Regions from separate parts of the Bacillus sp. SRL337 genome, predicted to be linked through region 1. Evidence: riboswitches for the same ligand, from Rfam matches in the RefSeq annotation. Region 1 holds a riboswitch; the other holds the start of a gene.

The links. Region 1 has a riboswitch for preQ1 ahead of queF (preQ(1) synthase). Riboswitches for the same ligand answer to the same signal wherever they lie in the genome.
Region 2: linked by a shared signal. The riboswitch ahead of queC (7-cyano-7-deazaguanine synthase QueC) and the one ahead of queF (preQ(1) synthase) in region 1 are both predicted to bind preQ1.

Annotation. Positions count from the first base shown of each region.
Region 1 is NZ_OZ481793.1:1,021,754-1,032,559, reverse strand. Features, by position in the region: gene AC4E8A_RS05040 (RAxF-45 family protein) at 154-273, opposite strand; gene AC4E8A_RS05035 (YitT family protein) at 466-1,314, opposite strand; gene AC4E8A_RS05030 (hypothetical protein) at 1,843-2,028, shown strand; gene AC4E8A_RS05025 (queuosine precursor transporter) at 2,797-3,426, opposite strand; gene queF (preQ(1) synthase) at 3,439-3,936, opposite strand; PreQ1 riboswitch class I at 4,046-4,092, opposite strand; gene AC4E8A_RS05015 (solute:sodium symporter family transporter) at 4,286-6,103, shown strand; gene AC4E8A_RS05010 (cobalamin B12-binding domain-containing protein) at 6,255-6,926, shown strand; gene AC4E8A_RS05005 (hypothetical protein) at 6,926-7,498, shown strand; gene AC4E8A_RS05000 (beta-class carbonic anhydrase) at 7,523-8,095, shown strand; gene AC4E8A_RS04995 (heavy-metal-associated domain-containing protein) at 8,234-8,443, shown strand; gene AC4E8A_RS04990 (GyrI-like domain-containing protein) at 9,378-9,839, opposite strand; gene AC4E8A_RS04985 (hypothetical protein) at 9,970-10,257, shown strand; gene AC4E8A_RS04980 (flavin reductase family protein) at 10,291-10,806, opposite strand, start outside.
Region 2 is NZ_OZ481793.1:2,805,922-2,816,727, forward strand. Features, by position in the region: gene pxpB (5-oxoprolinase subunit PxpB) at 1-352, shown strand, start outside; gene AC4E8A_RS14305 (5-oxoprolinase subunit C family protein) at 353-1,315, shown strand; gene AC4E8A_RS14310 (5-oxoprolinase subunit PxpA) at 1,367-2,092, shown strand; partial or broken gene AC4E8A_RS14315 (IS1182 family transposase) at 2,251-3,660, opposite strand; gene AC4E8A_RS14320 (DHH family phosphoesterase) at 4,123-5,367, opposite strand; gene AC4E8A_RS14325 (hypothetical protein) at 5,389-5,655, opposite strand; gene queE (7-carboxy-7-deazaguanine synthase QueE) at 5,910-6,629, opposite strand; gene queD (6-carboxytetrahydropterin synthase QueD) at 6,626-7,060, opposite strand; gene queC (7-cyano-7-deazaguanine synthase QueC) at 7,057-7,719, opposite strand; PreQ1 riboswitch class I at 7,846-7,890, opposite strand; gene AC4E8A_RS14345 (dimethylarginine dimethylaminohydrolase family protein) at 7,963-8,817, opposite strand; gene AC4E8A_RS14350 (GNAT family N-acetyltransferase) at 9,048-9,473, opposite strand; gene AC4E8A_RS14355 (flavodoxin family protein) at 10,050-10,679, opposite strand; gene sda (sporulation histidine kinase inhibitor Sda) at 10,789-10,806, opposite strand, start outside.

The DNA.
Region 1 (10,806 bases):
GCAAGAGGACCTCAAAAGTATATAAAAAAGCCATGTATAAGTAAGACTTATACCATGGCTTTTTGAATTCGGGCATAAAAAAAGGAAAGCGTGACGCGCTCTCCCCCCGTTTCTATAAAAAGTGTGGGTATTGAGACCTCTTACCGTTCTGTTCTATATGGAATTGCTAAAAAAGGGCATACGTATCCCGTTGATAGCATAACCATGAAAAATCGCACGACAAATGTAGATGTATTCTAAAAATTGACCGTGCAACCCGACAGAACTTTTCATCTCAATACACACCTCCTTCAAATCATAAGTATATCCATAGTATACAATTTTTTGAAAACTTTAATCAAGGGATTTCTGTAAAATAAGTCGGCCGCCCGAATCCTTTACCCCTTTAAAGCGGTGGGGGACAGTCCCCCACCGCTTTAAAGCACTAAAAAAAAGATTTGCCCATGAAGAGCAAATCCTTTCAATTTATACAAGGCGCTTGAAGTTCTGGCCAAGTATTTCATTCATATTGTGGACCGTTATGAACGCTTTCTTATCAACTTCTGTGATGAATCCTTTCAGCCTGGAAAAATCCTTCCTGCCAAGAATCGTTGTAATGACTTCTTTGCTGTCGGAAGTGAAAGCTCCTTTGGCCGTATGAATCGTAGCACCTTTTCCAAGTTCTTTTACAATGTAGGTGCGGATTTCATCGCTCTGATTGCTGATGATGACCACTTCTTTGTTCGTATTGAACTGCTGAAGCGTATAGTCAATGACCAATCCGTTAAGAATGACCCCGAAGAACGCGTACATTCCGACCTGTGTCCCAAACAGGAATGTGGACGACAGGGCGATCGCCAAATCGGAAAACAGTACGGCCCTCCCGATTTCAATATTAAAGTATTTATTAAGGATCATGGCAATGATATCTGTTCCGCCTGTTGATGCTTTTTGATTGAACACAATCGCCATACCGGTTGCAGCGATGCACTGCCCAATGATCAACTGAATCAGGATGTCCTCGCTCAGTGGCGCTTTTAACGGCGCAACGGTTTCAAGCAGCCAAACATATCCGGAGAGAGCAAAACTGGCATAGACTGTTTTGGCCCCAAAGCTGAAGCCCAGAAAGATGATGCCAACTATAAATAACACAATATTAACCAAGATCATAAACATACCGATTGACATGCCAGGCATGACAGAATTCAGCAGGATAGATAAACCGCTGACTCCTCCTGTTGCCAAGTTATTAGGCGAAAGAAAGAAGTGAACATTCACCGCAACAAAAAATGCACCGAGATTCATAAGTAAAAACGACATCAGCTTTTTCCGCATCACTGCAACCTCCTTTATATATTAAATGAATGGATTATTATTTTCTTTGACAACGGGATTATATAGGTCATAAATACCTTTGTAAAGGGTTATAATCAAGGTTTAACTATTGAAAAAATTGCAAAGGTTTTCATTGGTAACTCTCAGAGTGATGGAGAACCAAACATTCTAAAACTAGATTATATTTTATAAAGCATTCAACATTCTGCAGCATGGCTTTGAAGTGTCAAATGGAATCGGGACAGAAATTGCTGGGTTGGAGAAGAATATTTCCCGACTAGAGCTGAATCGGGACTAGAATCCTCGGTGGCACGAGCTGGGTGTCGCGATTCCGGGATAATCGCGACAGACTGGGGTCTTGAGAAGCCGATTGTGTCCCGATTAAGGCTGAATCGGGACTAGAATCCTCGGAAGGACGATGTGGGTGTCGCGATTCCAAGGAAATCGCGACAGGCTAGGACCCTGAGAAGCTAATCGTGTCCCGATTAAGGCTGAATCGGGACTAGAATCCTTGGAAGGACGATGTGGGTGTCGCGATTCCGGGAAAATCGCGACAGACTGGACTCATGTGAAGCCGATCGTGTCCCGATTACCGCTGAATCGGGACTAGAATCCTCGGTGGCAAGAGCTGGGTGTCGCGATTCCAGGGAAATCGCGACAGACTGGGGTCTTGAGAAGCCGATTGTGTCCCGATTACCGCTGAATCGGGACTAGAATCCTTGGAAGGACGATGTGGGTGTCGCGATTCCGGGAAAATCGCGACAGACTGGACTCATGTGAAGCCGATCGTGTCCCGATTACCGCTGAATCGGGACTAGAATCCTCGGAAGGACGATATGGGTGTCGCGATTCCGGGATAATCGCGACAGACTAGGACCTTGAGAAGCCGATCGTGTCCCGATTAAGGCTGAATCGGGACTAGAATCCTTGGAAGGACGAGCTGGGTGTCGCGATTCCGGGGAAATCGCGACAGACTGGGGTCTTGAGAAGCCGATCGTGTCGCGATTCCAAGGAAATCGCGACAGATTAGGACCTTGAGAAGCTAATCGTGTTCCGATTACCCTTGAATCGGGACTAAAACCAACTGAGACACAATCAATCTGTCGCGTTTTTTGAATAAGCGCAACAATACACCCTAAGTGAAGGCGACCAGGATGCGGGTTTGGAATCCCGTGAAGGATGCACCAGCTTTTCAAATGAATCAGGGTCCTTCCTTTAAAGGAAAAACTCCCCACCTCTCCATACATTGATTTATTCTTTAGAGAAATCCGCCCCAGATCCGCCCCCTGCAAAAAAAGGTCTATTCTCCGAGGAATCGGCCTTTGCTGTATTACTTCAGAAAAATCGGCTCGATTACCTGATGTCCATTTCTTCTTGATCATAGACAGAATTCACCTCCATATTTCCTGAAGTGCTCCAAGTAGTTTCTCAACAGGTCCCCACCCACAAAAAAAACCATCCAAAAGGATGGCTCAAAACAACTTATCCAACTACCTCTACACCGCGCTCCTGTTCTTTACGGGCAACCCGTACCAGCAGGTAAACCAGCGGGGTATCAATAATTGCGACAACAAGCTTAAACAGATATTGTGTTCCAACTAATCCAAGTAAAGCACCCAGCGGCATTGTGCCAGCGAATGCAATACTAATGAAGATTGCCGTGTCTGCAAGCTGGCTCAACAACGTTGATGAGTTATTGCGGAGCCAGAGTTTATCAGCTCCATGCTTGGCTTTCAGCTTATGAAAAACTGAAACATCCAGGTTTTGGCTGACAAAATAAGAGATCAGGCTTGCAAGCGTTACCCGGAAGCTTCCGCTCAGGATCGATTCGAATTCTGCCTGCATCCCAAAAAAAGGAGCTGACGGCAAATTGATAGCAATCGCGATAAATAGTAGAGCAAACACCTGTGTCAGCAAACCTGCACGTACAGTAGCACGTGCTGTCTCTTTTCCGTATACTTCTCCGATGACATCTGTGATTGGATACGTGAAGACATAAACCATCACCGCAGCCGGAAGGACAGCCCATTCGCCAAGACTGAAAAGCTTCACGGCTAAGATATTGGACAAAATCAAGAGGCCCACGAAGAGGGAATTTAAATAGATAAGCATTCTTCTGCCCCCTTAACGGTTGTCGATGGTTTCCGGATACAGATCATGATTCATCATGCGATACTCCGCCATCTTTTCAAATTTGGTCCCCGGCTTGCCGTAGTTGCAATAAGGGTCGATGGAAATTCCGCCTCTTGGTGTAAATTTGCCCCACACTTCAATATAGCGGGGATCCATTAGTGAAATCAGGTCATTCATAATGATATTCATACAGTCCTCATGGAAGTCCCCGTGGTTGCGGAAACTGAATAAATACAGCTTTAATGATTTACTTTCGACCATTTTGATATCAGGGATATAGCTGATGTATATCGTCGCAAAATCCGGCTGTCCTGTCTTAGGGCATAGACTTGTAAATTCTGGACAATTGAATTTCACGAAGTAGTCTCTGTTCGGGTGCTGGTTATCGAATGTCTCCAATATATGTGGAGCATACTCGAATAGGTATTCCGTCCCCTGATTTCCTAATAATGTAACATCTTGAAGTTCTTCATCTTTTCTTCCAGACATAAAAAAATCCTCCCTTTGATCAAACCTATAAGGAGAATTCACAGCCAACGTTTATGATGGGCCAAATAAAAAACCATATCCTTCATGGATATGGCTACAAATGTAAGACTCATCCATAGTTTTTTATAGAGGGTTTGGGCTATGAACCTCTCCTGCGATAGGAAACTATTTAATTCATTATCTACTATAGTATGGGAGTCGGATTGAATTGTCAATATTAAAATAAGAAAACGATTACAATCATGATATAACTATTATTTCCTCATATATCTATCTAAATCAGGTTTTAACTTCTCTTCTACTGGTTATATATTATTTTACAATATCAACTGATGTGGAGGGAAATTTCATGTTCAACGGGTTAACATTTACCATTATTTCTTGTCTTTTTTTCATGGGGCTAGTAGCATGGATCTCATACATAAAAACGAAAGGATCAGTCAATGATTCTGATGGATATTTTCTTGCGGGAAGAGGATTGACTGGAACCTTCATTGCCGGGTCCCTCTTGCTCACAAACTTATCAGCTGAACAGCTGGTCGGATTGAACGGACAGGCATTCCGGGCCAACTTATCAAACATGGCTTGGGAAGTAACGGCTGCTTTTGCAATCATTATTATGGCACTCTACCTCTTGCCCAAATACCTGGGAAGGAGTTTTACCACACTTCCTGAATTTTTGAGCCAGCGTTATGATGAAGGAGTCCGAAAGTATACCGTCCTCCTCTTCATGCTTGGTTATGTATTTGTGACCATTCCTTCCATGCTGTACTCCGGTGCACTGGCTGTCTTGAAATTATTTGATGTTCCTGCCCTCCTCGGCATCAGCTATACCCAATCGGTGTGGGTTGTCATCTGGGTCATCGGCATCATCGGTGCCATTTACGCTATCTTTGGCGGATTAAAAGCTGTAGCCGTCTCTGATACGTTGAATGGGATCGGACTCCTCATCATCGGGATCCTCGTTCCCATTCTGGGGTTCTTTGCCCTTGGGGACGGTAATTTCGTCGGCGGCATGAAAGAAATTGCCACCAGCAGCCCTGAGAAACTGAATTCCATTGGCTCGAGTGAAGATTCTGTCCCTTTTTCAACTATCTTTACCGGAATGATTTTTGCCAACCTTTTTTACTGGGCAACAAATCAGTATGTCATTCAGCGGACACTTGGGGCCAAGAACTTAGCTGAAGGACAAAAAGGAGTCATCTTCTCAGGATTTTATAAGCTCCTGGTTCCATTCATGATGATGATTCCCGGCGTAATTGCCTTTCACTTATACGGGGATTCTCTAAGAACAGTCGATTTGGCTTATCCAACGTTAATTGCAAACATCCTGCCAAATTACTTGACCGGATTCTTCCTGGCTGTCCTTCTTGGAGCTGTTTTAAGTTCATTCAATTCACTTTTGAACAGTGCAGCCACTCTATTTGCACTTGATGTCTATAAGCCTCATTTTAATCAGAGTGCTAACGACCAACAGCTGATTTCGGTCAGCAAAAAATTTGGTATACTGCTGGCTGTCATTTCAATGACCATCTCGCCGATGCTGATGAATGCAACAGAAGGACTATGGGATCTGATCAGACGATTCACGGGATTCTTCAACATTCCGATTGTCGTCATCCTTCTCGTAGGTGTTCTGTCTAAACGTATCCCTTCTGTTGCAGCTAAAACCGTTATCATTTTCCATGTGATTACGTATTACATGCTTGTCTGGGGCACCAATCAGTTATTCGGTTTTGGACTTGGCATCAATTTCATCCATATTTACGGCATCCTGTTTACTATTGAAGTGTTGATGATGATCGTCATTGGAAAGTGGAAGCCGCTTGAAAAAGCTTATCACTATCAGGCAGATTCCAAGGTCGCCATGACTCCTTGGAAATATGCTTTGCCTATGTCAATCATCCTCCTTGCCAGCGTGGCGGTTGTATATGTTATATTTTCTCCAATTGGCCTGGCCTACAGTGGAGGGGTTGTTTCAGTGGTTTTCTGGCCGATTATTAGTGGAATTATAGTCGCAGCTGGAATTCTCATCATGACTGCTCTAAAACATTGGAACAAGAAGTATGCTGGTTATCTAGAAAAAGGATATAAAAAGAAAACAGCAGCAGTCAAAAAAGCGATCAATAAGCTGGCACCTGCTTTTTCAGCCAAAAACGAAAACTGACATGAAGGGTCCCTCATCCGGGATCCTTTTTCTCTTGATCATAATCAGATTGTTTGCCCGCTCTTCATATACGGAATAACGTACGATAATAGGAAAGATACATTGATTCTGTTAAAATAAGAATAAGTCATAATTTACTGGAGTGTCTCCTTTGCAAAAACAAGTGAGAAAACTAACTGAAATGGCGATTGCCGGTGACCTCCCTGAGATTCATAAATGGTATCAACAAAACCGGGGCCTCTCGCAGACAACCATAGATTTTTATGAAAAGTTATTAAAGCCTGTAATGGAAAGAGTCGGCATGCTCTGGGAAAAGAATCAGATTACTGTCGCTGAAGAACATCTGGCGACAGCAAGCATCGATTATCTTATGACACAGCTACGGTATCAAATTCTGCACCCTGAGCTTTTGAAGAAGTCACCTTCGATTCTATTATTCTGTCTAGAGGGTGAGCAGCACTCCCTAGGCTTGAAAATGGTTTCTGATGTCTTCAGGGAATATAAATGGAATGTTAAATTCCTTGGATCAAGTGTCCCTACAGAAGAAGTCATCAAAACAATCAATAAATGGGAACCTGATGCTATTGGAATTTCGGTGGCTCTCTCACCATTGCTGCCCAAATTAAAAGAATGTTTGAGCTTAATAGATGAATTAGAGAAAGATTTTGAGGTTTTCGTAGGAGGACGGGTTGTCTCGCTCTATAACCTGGAAGACTTTGGCGTCAAAAATGTTCGCCTGTGCAATGATCTCAATGACATAGAATCCATTGCCTCAAGATGCATACGAAATTCAGAACTTGTCCTGCCTGAAGGTGAGCGATAATGGAAGAAATTCATTACATCCCCATCCCGATGTTCATTCTGGATGCCAAACTCAATATACTCGAGGCCTCCTCAAAAGGAACAAAGCTGATGAAAGGGCCAAGTTTTCTGGACATGATTGAAAAAGAAAGTTCGACCAAGTTCTCAAAATATTTTCACCGTCACTCCTCTGGAACACTGGAGATCAATATCAAATCAACGACAGATTCCCAAATGCCGGATCTGCATGACGTCTATTTTCAGTTTGTCGAAGGTAAACAGCAATATTTTGTAGCAGTCATCAGTAAAGCACATAACTACACTGATATCTCGAAAAAACTGGACCGAATTCAAAAACAGCTTTGGAATCCCAATAAAGAAGATTCCTACCAAAAACAGCTGCATCCAAGCTCCTTTCATTTAGATTCCGCTGCCGGCCAAATTCGCAAACAAGAAATCGACATACAGGCTGCCATCCATCAGCTGAACCGTTTGAAAGCAGATATTGAAGACCTGCCTGCGGACAATAAACATTTGGTTCAGCAATGCATGAGAATTGAAGAAACACTTAAAAATAATATAAAATTGTCATGACCAATAAATGATGGAGGTTACATAATGTCCCTATTGAATGATATTTTAACGTTTAATGAAAAATTTGTTTCCGAGAAAAGGTACGAAGATTACATCACAACAAAATTTCCAGACAAACGCCTAGTCATACTGACATGTATGGACACAAGACTGGTTGAACTGGTAACCAAAGCAATCAACATGAAAAACGGTGATGTCAAAATTGTCCGAAATGCTGGTGCAGTTGTTTCGCATCCATTCGGCAGTATCATGAGGAGCCTGCTGCTTGCCGTCTATGAACTTCAAGCTGACGAAGTACTGGTCATTGGCCACCATGACTGCGGAATGGGCGGCCTGAGCGCTGAGAAAGTTAAATCCAGCATGAAAGAAAGAGGCATTACCGAAAATACGTTTGATACCCTTGAGTATGCCGGAATCAACTTGGATGAGTGGCTGACTGGTTTTTCAAATGTTGAAGACAGTGTTGCGCATAGTGTAGACATGATCCGCAACCATCCATTGATGCATGATGAGGTTCCAGTCCATGGACTTGTCATCGACCCATCTACGGGAAAATTGGATCTAGTAGCTTCGGGATATGAAACAGCTGAAAAATAACATAACCCAAAAAGAGCAGACATGCATTTTCATTGGCTGCTCTTTTTTTCTCCCTTTCTAAAATCTCAAAAGATACATACTTCTTATCCAGAAGGGTATATATAATTAGCAGAAACATCAAGGAAAGGAGAATCACTCTTGTCTGAAGAATTGACTCTATATGTGAAAGAAGCTGTAGACCGTGGTTCCATCCAGAACCTGGAGAATATGTTACTGAAGTTGAATGGTATAGAAAGGGCACTTGTGGACACCGAAGACGGAGAAGTGAAGATCACTTATGACACAAACAGTATCTCCAGGAAAGAAGTAGAAGAAAACATTCAACAAAATGGATTTCATCTATCATAGAAATAAAGAGGTTGGGACAGAACTAAAGTATTCCCTCTAAAAGCCGTATAATTGTAAGTTCCCAATACAAAACAAATGAGAAAACCGAACTTTTCAGAGGCTCTATTTTAGAGTTTTAGAAAAAGTTCGGTTTTTTTCGTTAAAGTATTTTTCTAAACGGTTATTATTTTTGAATGATTTTTTTCTCCTCCCTTTTTAGAAGGATTGGAGTGGAAGGCGTGCGATCTCCAGCGGGACTCGTCTAGTTCCAGCGGCCAACGACTAGCGGATTTCAGGCTCCTTCCTTGCGAATCCAGCTCCAAAGCCCAGCTGCTAGCGTACTTCCCGGCTCCTCCTTGTGATTAGTCATCATCGAATCGCTCCACTCTTCGTGCTTCCTTTATCTCATATGTACCCAGTCCAGTCCGTACGCAGCTGAACGGGTCTTTCCGCTTTTTAGTCAATCCAGCTCCAGCTCCTAGCCCCTCGGGGTCATATGCCAATCCATCAAGAAGGTTAAAGAGCCAACCTTCCTGCCGGCTCGTCTTATGCCTGTCGGGGCTGATCAAGGCACTTCCGCTTTTTAGTCAATCTAGCTCCAGCTCCTAGCCCCTCGGGGTCATATGCCAATCCGGCAGGAAGGTTAAAGAGCCAACCTTCCTGCCGGCTCGTCTTATGCCTGTCGGGGCTGATCAAGGCGCTTCCGCTTTTTAGTCAATCCAGCTCCAGCTCCTAGCCCCTCGGGGTCATATGCCAATCCGGCAAGAAGGTTAAAGAGCCAACCTTCCTGCCGGCTCGTCTTATGCCTGTCGGGGCTGATCAAGGCGCTTCCGCTTTTTAGTTCAACGCCCGCCCGCGGAGTCGTGCACCTGGAGCGGAAATCCATACGATTAGATAAGCCACACTCTTTGCGAAAAGATCCTTCGTTAACTACATATCTTTTGTCCCAGCCACTTTATTTTTCAACAGGAATATGGATCTTCACGTTCAACTCATCATTCGTTGATTGATAATCAGCAGGATACTCTTCCATATGCTCGAGGATTTGTTGGTTCAGGCTTAAGCCGTTATCCTCTATCCAACTGTATAAGCGCTGGTAAGATGCCATGATTTCCGGTCCTGCATGTTCGAGTACGGCATATGTATATGCAGGAACTTCCACAATCTCAAGACCATACCGAATCTCGCCAATCTCGCTTACTTCATTACATAAATAATAGGTGAGCCCTCCGGTCAGATTATGGTAGGATAATCCTATTGCAACTGCTGGGTTCACTTTGTTTTCTATACCATCCGACACAGCTTTTAGTTCAGGAAACAATTTTTCGATCCCTCCTTGCGCGGCCTCGTCAAATGTTCCCTGCCATTTAAAGCCCAAAGCTTTAAATCCCTCTTTTTCAACTATTCTCGGCTTCACTCGTTCTTCTCCTCCAATTCCAATAAACATTTTGCGCCGCGTTGCTTAAAATAGGCTTCCATTTTTCTTTCATTTTCAATACACCACTTACCCATTTTCTTCATATTGTAGGAAGAAGGAGGTGGTTGTTTTGCTATCACGCATCAAATGGCTGTCTTTCTCTATCGAAGCACTCCTGGCACTCCCTATCTTCGGAGGAGTCGCGTCTGAAATAATGCCTTTTTATCTTTGCTTCGTTGCTGTATGGCATGCTTGTGTATTAATGGTTTCCAAATCAGAGAATCAACCAGTACTTGGAAGTGCTTTTGGAATTGTCGCTTCTTTCACAAACTTTTTTCCCTATGTACGGATTGTTACACATGCTGTCACCGCATTCATCCTATACTTAGAGATTAAGAAAGCTCCAGGAATGGAGTGACATCTAAGCCGGATCTATCCAATGTTCCGGCTGTTATTTCTTCCCCTTCACTACATGATCCTCTATCTTGATGGTTTTATCCATAATTGCATATTGTGACCTGCCCAGGTAAAGCGGAATGGACAACCGTTCAAAATCCGGCAGCCCTTTTTCATTAAAGAGCTCGTCATCCCTATAAAAGGCTGTAATAGTAGCTGTAAACCAATCATGATCTCCATATGAATGGACATCGATTGTCTTACATTCATACGCTACATAGGCTTCATTCAAAATCGGGGCATTTGTCTCTTTTCCTCGTTCAAACTTCATGTCCCCTGTGGTAAATTTATTTATATCCATACCTGAATAAACCCCGGATTCCTGAATGAAACCAGCATGTTGAGCAGGCAGAAAGTTAATCGCAAACTCTCCAGCATCTTTCACTAAATGATAAGTGTGCCTTTCCCTGCCTATGGCTACACCATAAATTGGGGGCTCATAGGAAATATAGGAATGCCAGCCTGCCGCCATAATGTTATCTTCACCATTATAGGAAACTGTCACCAGTGC
Region 2 (10,806 bases), 1.8 Mb from region 1:
CAACTTAAGTGAAGATAGAGTGATCAAAATCCACAGCGAACGAATCTACACTGTCGCGTTCCTTGGATTTTCACCCGGATTTCCTTTCCTTAGAGGGATGGATTCTTCTATAGCTGCACCTCGCAAAAAAGAGCCCCGTATCCGAATAGACGCAGGCTCTGTTGGAATTGCAGGTAATCAAACAGGCATTTATCCCCTCTCTTCGCCAGGGGGCTGGCAAATCATCGGTCAAACTCCTCTTAAGCTGTTTGATCCGAATAATCCAAGCCGGCCATCGCTGCTTTCTCAAGGAGACAATATACGATTTTCTCCGATTACAGAAATAGAATTTCAACGATTGGAGGAAAGCTGAATGGGTTTCATAGTCGTGAAAAGCGGCCTCCTGACAACCATCCAGGACCGTGGAAGGATCGGTTACCGGGATATTGGCATGCCGGTCAGCGGGCCAATGGACGAGCTGGCATTCCGCGCCGCCAATCTTTTAGTCGGCAATCATGAAGGAGATACGGCTGTAGAGGTGACCCTCCAAGGGCCCGTCCTTCACTTCACTGCCGATACCATTATTGCCATTTGCGGTGCAGATTTGAACCCTTCCATAAATGAAGAACCAGTACCAAATAACAAACCTTTATTGATCCACCAAGGGGACGTCCTGCGCTTCGGAATGGCGGCTGCAGGCATGCGTGCCTATGTATCATTTAGAGGCGGCCTGCATATTAACAAGCAGTTGGGCAGCAGCAGTACCAATATACTTGCCAAAATCGGGGGGTATGAAGGCAGAGCCTTAAAAGCAGGAGACAAAGCTGCCCTGAACACAGAAGGTCATTACGGGATGGAAACGCATCATTGGTCCTTATCTCAAACTGTTTTCTCTTACCTGGAAAAAAAGGAAGTAAGGGTCTTAAAAAGCAGTCAATGGGACTGGTTTACAGAAGAAGCAAGATCCATTTTTTTGACAGAGAGCTTCAGGATTTTGCCAGACTCAGACAGAATGGGCTACCGACTGAGTGGACCGGCCCTGTGGTTGGAAAAGCCTCAAGAACTCTTAACAGAAGGAATTGCCAAGGGTACAGTCCAGGTTCCATCCAGCGGCAAGCCAATCATTCTGATGGCAGACAGCCAGCCTACCGGCGGATACCCCAAGATTGCAAACATCATTACAGCAGACCTGCCCATCATTGCCCAATTGAAACCCAGCGAAGCAATATCCTTCAAGGAGGTAACGTTGGAAGAGGCTTTTACAGCCCTAAGGGATACTGAAGAAAAAATGAAAATGGTGAAAGCGGCCATCCGCTTGAAAACCAGGGATCAGTGACAACAATCCCCGGCCCTATGACAAAGTAATTGCGAGAGGAGGAAATTCACCATGCAAATTGATTTGAATTGCGATTTAGGAGAAAGCTTTGGAACTTATAGTAAAGGGAATGATGAAAAAATCCTGGAACACATAACATCGGCTAATATCGCCTGCGGTTTTCATGCGGGGGATCCGCAAATCATGCTGAAGACTGTCCAGCTGGCCATAAAAAACAACGTGAAAATTGGTGCTCACCCTGGATACCCTGATCTTCAAGGATTTGGCCGGCGGATTATTGAAATCCCCCCGGAGGAAGTCTATTCTTTGGTTCTTTACCAAATCGGTGCTTTGAGTGCGATTGTCCAATCGCAAGGAGGACGGTTATCCCATGTCAAACCCCATGGCGCCCTCTACAACCGTGCTGCAAAAGACAAAGAAACTGCAAGGGCGATCGCCAAAGCGGCAGCTGATTTTGATTCCGGGTTAACCTTGTTCGGGCTGGCTAATTCTGAACTGATTACGGCCGGCCGGGAAGCAGGACTGAGTACTGCCAGTGAAGTCTTTGCAGACAGAACGTACCAAAGTGATGGATCCCTAACGCCGCGATCACAAGAAGGAGCGGTGATCCATGATGAGGGGCAAGCATTAAAACAGGTGGTAAACATGGTAAAAGAACATAAAGTGCTCAGCGTGGATGGAACCGAAATTAAAATCGTCCCCGACACGATTTGTTTACATGGGGACAACGAAAAAGCCTTGATCTTTGCTGAGAAAATCATTCAAGCCCTAATATAGAGCAAAGAAAAGCTGGCTCCTTATTTCGAGGGCACTGAAAATCTGCCGGTTTCTAAACTATAACTATAATTAATAAAGCCAACTCTTCTTCCTATAAAAGGAAGAAGAGTTGGCTTTATTCTTGGAAAGTCACCGTATATGCTGCTCTATTTATCACATTAACTTAAAATTCTTTTAATGTTTACCGCAAATATTGCCATGGCACCTTGTAATTCCATGCCAATTAGACACGAAAATTCTGCCACATTATACCCGTGTCTGTGTTTTAACTCACTATTTTTTGCTTCAATTATGTATCGTTCTTTTGCCTTTTCTCTAAAGCATTTCTATTTCCTGGAATTTTGCCTGTGAGGAATGCTGATTGACTATAAGGAAAGGGAATACATCTTACTCTTCGTTCCTTCCTTATAACACCACTCTGAGAGAGTGCATCTTACATTTTTTTACATTTGTCTATTCTTTTCTTCTCTTTCCTAGCTTTTCGTATAGCCATATGTCCTGCCTTGCAGACATACCCTACTTATTATTGAACTCAAGTTCGTCCTCTTTCTTACGAGCAGCCTGAGTGATGAGAGGGTTTAATTTTGAAACCAACTTAATCCCATTTCCCTTGCTATATTCAATGTTATCTTTTTCCGAATAGGCCGTATCCCCAATAACCGCCTCAACTTCCATGCCTGCACTTTTACTTTTTTCAATGAATGTCTGGAGTTCTTTTCCGTCACTTTTTTCTCCGGTGGTAATGGTTGCGGCACTAATTATACGCTCTTCATTCATCGCAAGATGGGTTTTGTAGCCAAAGAAGGAGGAGTCAGCTGTTTTGTGCCCCACTTTGGCATCCGGATCTTTCATGGACCGGAGTCACTCAATACCGTCGGCAACCGTTTCTTTCAGGAGATTAAGCTGTTCCTTTACTTTTGGTTATTCTAAAAGGGTTTCTTACTTTTCTATCACCCCAATCAGCTTTTGTGAGTAGGCGATTTCATCTTCCAGCACATCACTGGTGGGTTTCAAAGGGAATTTGTCTTTCATATTTTCGTTTATCTTATAAATCAATTTCCTAAGGTTCTTCGATCGCTCCACAAGAATTTCTTTTGGTTTCATTTGATTATAGCGTGACTTGGTATGGGTGGCATCTACAATAATGGATTATGATTTGTTTCTCTATGGCAATCTCAACCGTCTTGTTGACAAGCATGTCTAATAAGTTCATGTCCTTTAATCTCAGCTTACGAAACTTAATCAGAGAACTTGAATCAATGAGGGCCTCTTCTGGGGCCATATATAAAAAATACTTGAAAGACATATCATATTTAGACCGCTCAACAATATCGACATCTGATACATCGTGAATGGTTTTCAAAAACAAATATTTGAACATGCGAAAAGGATCAATCGCATTTCGCCCATTATCATGACAAATTTATCCTTTAATTCTTTAATTCATCAAAAATAAAGGAGAAGTCGATTAAATCGTTTATTTTCCTTAACATATGGTCATGAGGAACGACGATATCATACAGGTCCATATACTTACTGAACATCATTGTTTGTTGTTGTTGAATCACTGGAAACCACCCACTTATATTGTTAGTTCTATTATAAAGTAAGGTTTAAATAGCGGGTAGTGTTCTTTTTTCTCAACGTTGATTGGAGTGGAAGGTGCGCGACCTCCTGCGGGACTAGGGGACAGGTGAGACCAAGGTTACGTACCCACTGGAACATAACCCCGCAGGCGAAGCCGGCTCCAGCGGCCAGCGACTAGCAGATTTCGGTCTCTCTTCTTGCGATAAGTCAGCATCGACTCACTATGTTCGTCGTGTTTCCTTTATCTCATACGAGAGCCCTCCAATCTGTACGTCGCTGAACGGCCGCCCCGCGGAGTCGCGTACCTGGAACGGAAATCAACATTTTTTCGTAAAACATGAAGTGAAAAAGGCAGAATCGCTCTTTGAAGTGAGCGATTCTGCCTTTTAGAACTTTATTAGACTTTTTCAGTGCCCTCGTATTTCAAGACCAGCTTTTTTGTTTCACTTTTTCTCTTGTTGATCAGGAGTTATATTAAATGGGAGCTTTTCTGCAGCAGCCTGCAGGATTTTATTATTCTTCACATTCTCCATTAAGAACTCCGTATAGTCATCATCCCTTGAGAGCGCACCCGAAAATTCTTTTTTTATATGATTTTCGGCTTCCTGGAAAGTCTTGAAGTTCCCTTCAGAGACACCGTTGTATTCGACCACCCAGCCTTCTCCATCAACCGGATATACAAACATTTGATCATCTTGCCTGTTCTTATACAGTGAACCGTTAGGCGATTCCTTTAAATTGTAACGGTTCTTAGGTGCGTCGATCGGCATAGATTCTATATCGTAGACATCGGTCACAAAAAACTTAAAAGCTTCTGGTGTCAGGTTACAGCCAGAAGCTTTGGCATGGCCGCCGCCCTCAAACTTCCCTGCAATTTCCGACACATCAACATCATCGTGAATCGTCCTCAGGCTGATCCGTTTTCCGCCTACACTGATTATCGCTATATAATCAAGGTAAGGATTGTCTTTCCCGAGTTCATTGCCCAATTCTGAGTGATAGGATTCTGCATGGACAATCCCGACACAATACTCATCAACGAATGATTTTGTCAGTTCCCGCCTTTTTCTCCAGATGTACCTCTCAATCTTGCCCTCTTCCATTTCGAGAATTTTCTGTTCAAATTCATCAAAGAAAAACTTTTTGTGATTCTGGAGACGATCGAGCATCTTTTCTTCAAATTCTTCCAACGTGAGCAAGAAAAACAAATCATTCAACCTTTTAGCCGTTGTGTTATTGTTCACATCCCATTCCCACGTATCATACTGTCTCACAAGTTCAACAAATTCATCCAGTATCGGTGTCGGCTCAATTTCACCTTTCTTCTGTAGGTCTTCATACAACAAGGATGTGGCGGAAGCCAACCTTCCGTCTTCATACTGCACGGTAACAGCTGCCCAATCGTAGTCGTTAAAATGTTCTGCGCTGCGATGATGGTCGATCAACTCCACTTGGCCATCTTTCTTATAATAATCCTCTATCGCTTTCTCGTTCTCTTTATTTACCGAGAGGTCAGTGATAATCAACTTGGTATCTTTATGGGGCTTCCTTAAAAATTTTGCCACTTGAAAGTTCAGGCCGCCAATGGAATTATAGCGTACTTCAGCTTCTTCTCCCCAGGCAATCTTTGCGATAATGCCGCATCCGACACCATCTAAGTCATTATGTGATAATAAAAAACGTTGCATATTTGGCCTCCTAGGCTTTCTCTATGTATTCATTGTTCTATTTTTTGTCATTCCCCTGCTAATATACAGCAAAAAGTGGAGCGTGTTAAATAAAAAGCGAATCGTGCCATTCATTGTGTACAAACCGGACTGCTTATTCATGGTATACATGCTCTCAACCAACAGAGTGAATTGATAAATTGGATTTACGTGAATCAGACTGATAGAGACATGCAGCACGGTCGATAACTTTGTTCCTTGGTTAATATAGGCTATGACAACCGGCAGCTTTGGCTTACTATCAATCACGCTCCAGCAGCCGGCGTCTGGGGAGAATCTCGGTTTCTTTTCCTAGCCGGATCCAGGACCTGGTTCAAGATACTTCCCGACTCTGCTTTGGGCTGTATCCCATCGTGCAGCAAATCACCTCTAACGGTCTCATAAATATCTCTATAGGGCATTATTTTCACAAATCCGAAAATACACAAGAACCCCCCGATAGGACGTTAATGATGATACGAAACTGAAACTAACCCCACAAGGACCCTCTAGAGAACTATGAATTAAACTCCCCTTTTATTCCCCCACACATAGGTATGAAGCTGCGGCAGCACTCTGACATTATTGAGCCTTTCACTTTGAGTCACAACATCGATCAACTTCTCATATTCCGCTATAAGCCCGCTGACCAAGCTGCCTTCATTTCCATCGGAAAGATTGCGGTTTCCCACTTGAAGAAAGAACGGGACCCCAGGGTATCTCTCATGCAGGTGTATTGCATAGTCGAGATCGTCGTTATCAAAGATCACTACTTTTAAACTGTAGCCACTATGGGCACTCAGCTCATTTAAAATAACATCCAGTTTTTCGATATCTGTCTTCATTCCTGAACTTGGCGGCTTTGGCGAAAGCGTCAGCTCATCGATGTCCATAAACCAGTCCTGCCACCTGCTCCCCTGTGTCTCCAGTGCGGACTGAACACCCTGGTCTTTGAAAAGAACGAGAAGATCTTCTATGGCTGCAATAAGCGCTGGATTGCCTCCGGAAATGGTTACATGGTTGAACCTATTGCCTCCGATGTTTTTGAGTTCTTCCCAGATTTCGCGTGCAGTCATCAGGCGGATATCGTCTTTGGCAGATCCGTCCCACGTAAAAGCGGAATCACACCAGGAGCATGAGTAATCACAGCCTGCCGTTCTTACGAACATGGTTTTCTGGCCAATCACCATCCCCTCCCCTTGAATCGTCGGGCCGAAGATTTCCAATACGGGTATTTTTCTCATTGTGCCTGATCCTTTCTTGGACGGAAGATACAGTAACTTGTCGGTGTTTCCCGTAAAAAAACCTGTAAACACATTGCTTGATTGCCCTGCATATCCAAATGGGTTTGAATGATACTGTAAATAAGCTCCGCCATGACTTCTGTAGTCGGGAATTTCTCCTGATTCTCAAAAAACAATGGATCTTCATTCAGCATTGTGTGATCAAAGCGGTCATGGATAAGCTTTTTTATGGTTGAGAAATTGATGAGAAAACCAGATTCATCCAGCATGTTTCCCCCGATTGTAATATTGGCAAAATAGGTATGTCCGTGGACTTTCCGGCATTTACCGGCAGCTTCTGATGGAATGTAATGAGCAGCCGCAAACTGGAAGTCCTTATTCAGTTCATAAGAAAAGGAGTGCTCCGGTACAGGATAGATTTGTCCAATCATGATTCTTCTCCTCGCTTTTTGGAAGATAAGTAGTCAGAGAGACCTTTGTTCCTCAATTTGCATGATGGACAGGAGCCGCATCCATCACCTCGAATACCGTTATAGCAGGTAAGTGTCTGTTCACGGACATATTGGAGCATCCCCATTTCATCCGCCCATTTCCATGTTTCTTCTTTGTTCATCCACATCAGCGGGGTATGGACGACGTAGCCTTCATCAAGCGCCAGGTTCAATGTGACATTGAACGATTTGACAAACATATCCCTGCAATCCGGATATCCACTGAAATCCGTTTCACATACACCCGTAATGATATGTTTCGCCCCGAGGTTCCTGGCAAGCACCCCTGCAAATGATAGAAACAGTAAATTTCTTCCCGGAACAAAGGTTGACGGAAGTTCCCCTTCTTTTTCTGTGATCTCTTCATTTCTTGTAAGGGCACTCGGGGCAAGTTGATTTAGAAGGCTCATATCCAGTATGTGATGACGCACATTGAATTCTTCACAAATATCTTTCGCACATTTCAGTTCCTCCAGGTGCCTCTGCCCGTAATTGAAAGTAACAGCTTCCACCTCTTTAAATTCTCTTTTTGCCCAAATCAAGCAGGTGGTGCTATCCTGTCCCCCGCTGAATACTACAAGTGCTTTCTCATTTTTCATATAAAATCTCCTCTCTCTCCTAAGGCATACCTGCCAGATACAAGAAGAAGGAAGTTCATACTGATTCTCTATAAGTATTTAAATACGAAACAAACAAACAGAAAAAACGGCACCCAAGGAGATGCCGTTTCCTTAGTTTTTTATAGAGGGTTAAGCTAGAACCTCTCCTGCCTGTATGCAGAATTCTTCTATTCATTATGCTACTTTACCATAGAGCAGGACACCTGTCATCTGCCGATTGCTTTAATTTCGCAATAAAGGCATTGAACAGCACCGGAATGACCCGCCTGATTTTATAATTTCAGAAAAGTCGACTTCAATGACCTCATAACCATTATTCTTCAGTAAATGATTGACTACTTTATTTTGCGGCAGGCTGAGGACTTTATTATTGCCGATGGATAACACATTCGTTCCCATTGTGAATTGTTCCTGTTCATTCACTTCAATCAGATTATAGTAAGATTGCAGCATCTTCAGTTCTTTCCGCTTGAATGCCGGTGAAAATACGAGTGCCTCATCCGGGGAAAGAATGTTGAAAACACAGTCAAGATGCAGGTACTTTTTCTGAAACGGGACAGGGATGACTGTAAAACCTTCAGCATGCGCCTGCAGTTGGTTGATGGTCTCCAGGTCTGTTCGATGGCTGATCCCGACAAATACCTTGTCTTTATCAACTATCACATCTCCACCTTCAATACTGCTGCAATCGAGCTTTTGATAGTTACGGCCGTTACTTTCAAGCCAATTGGTCAATACCTCAACTTCCCCTGCACGTATAGTGCTGCCCATTTCAGAAACATACACTGTATCTCCAATCGTAAAGCCGATGTCTCTAGTGAATACCTGTTCTGGAAGCTGCCGGTCCGGTGTCAATTGGATGACTTCCGTACCACTGTCCCGCATTGCTTTAACAAAGTTCTCATGCTGATTTACTGCTGTTTGAATATCTATATTTTTTTCAAGGAAATGTTTTTGCGTCTCATTAATGACTTCTTCAATTTTCATGTAACGAGGCTGGCAAACGATGACTTTTTTCAACCTGTCATATTCACTGTCACAATATTCTGTTTGCTGTTTTCGAATCGTAGTAGCCATTTTAACCCTCCATCTTCTTTACCTTTTATGAGATTATTCCCATTGCTGCAGGGATATTAAACTCTTTAGTAGAGGGGGGAAAAGCCAGCCCATTTCATTCGATGCATAAAGATTAACTTCATGCAGTAGATACTGTATTTTTATTCTCGAGTCTACTTGTTACATGTAAATTCCTGAATGAATATTAGTTGGTGACTTTTTCTGCATAGATTAAAATTGATGCTTTTGACCTAGTTGAGGTCCTTTCTAAAAGCAAAGCTTGACTTCTTGAACTTCATTGCTTCTTCATAAAAGCGATGGGCATCCTTTCTTTGCAGGCCAGAATCCAGACCAATCATTCCGCATCCTTGGTGTCTGCCCCATTCCTCTACATATTCAAGGAGCTTTCTTCCATATCCCTTTGAGCGGGCCGACTCGGCAGTTACAAGATCATATACAAATACATGGCGCTGAGCATAAAAGTTGGTCCTTATAATGACGCCGGCAAGTGAGACCAAATCCTTCCTCTCATAGAGGCAGAATACTCTGTATCCTTCATTCTTCATATCTTTCAAAAAACCAATATATTCCTCTTTGGACAGTTCAGTCCGCAGCTGAATCAACAGGTCGTAAACCTGATCCCAATCCTGTTCCGTAACCGCTTCGCTAATTTCCATTTTCATTACTCCCTTTTGACATAATCTGAACTCCCTGACTACTATTCTTCGTCATACTATTTAATTCCTTCAACCGGAAAAATCATACTGTTTTAGGAATGCTTGTTGGGTTACCATGAGATATACCGACGCCGCTGGCTCCATAGAAATTATGATAAGAGGAAGCGTTCGCTTCGTTCTGCATAGGTATGAGGGCTCTAGACTATGACATCAGAATCACGGTATACCAACAGCGGTCGGTGATGACTAATCAGAAGGAGAGAGACCGATATCTGTCAGGCACTGGCCGCTGAAGCTGAAACCGCGATAATCCGGCAGGAGCTGCGGCCATATTTCACTTCATTTCTCCATTAGCATGCTAGATGGATGTTACACTCATTCCCTTTGATGGAGGATTTTAAGAAGAAACTAACCTAACAGTTGATCACAGCAGACCATTTTGTCACGACCAAGTTCTCGAAAGGAGAGTAAGATGCGACAGCTTTGGGGGATCCATTAAGAATGTATGAACAAAAAATAGAACCCCAGCTCATTGGAGTGGGGTTCTACAATCTGAGAGACGCTCTCAGTGCTACTCTAGGAGTTCACGACATTGCCTTCTGCCGGGATCGGATGGTCTTTCAGCATTTTTGCAAAGTGAATCAGGTTATAGGCCATGATTTTGGTGTTCTGCTTGGTAAAATCATTTTTAAAGCCATCAGCTTCGAGGAAAGAAGGGCCGGGACCTGCTTCACCAACCCAATAAGAATCTACATTCGGCGGAATGGTGAAGCCAAGGTGGGACATACCATAAATAATATCCCTGGCAGCGCTTTTGGCTCCGTCTTCATTTCCAGTAACGATGGATCCTGCGACTTTATTGTAGTAAAGGTACTGCCCTTTATCGTTCGTCAAGCTGGCACCTCCGTTGATCCGTTCGATTACACGCTTGGCTATGCTGCTTTTCTCACCAAGCCAAATCGGTGTGCCTATGACCAGGATATCTGATTCCTTTACTTTTTCAAAAATGTCCGGCCATTCATCTCCGATTCCCTCGTCCGGAGTCATTCCTGGTGCAACATTATAGTCTGCAATCCGGATTGTTTCAGTATCGACACCTTCATCCTGCATGATATCGATGACTTTGTCCATCAACCCCTGTGTATTTGACGTTTCAGGACTTTTCTTTAAACTGCAATTCAGGAATAAAGCCTTTATTTTCAACATACATACCTCCTCCGAAATAGTTCTCTTATTTATTATCCTTTAACAGCATGAGTCAAACTAGCTTGGGAGATTTAAAGCTTTAATTGAAGGAGTAACGCACTTTCTATTTTCATCTCTTTTTATAGGT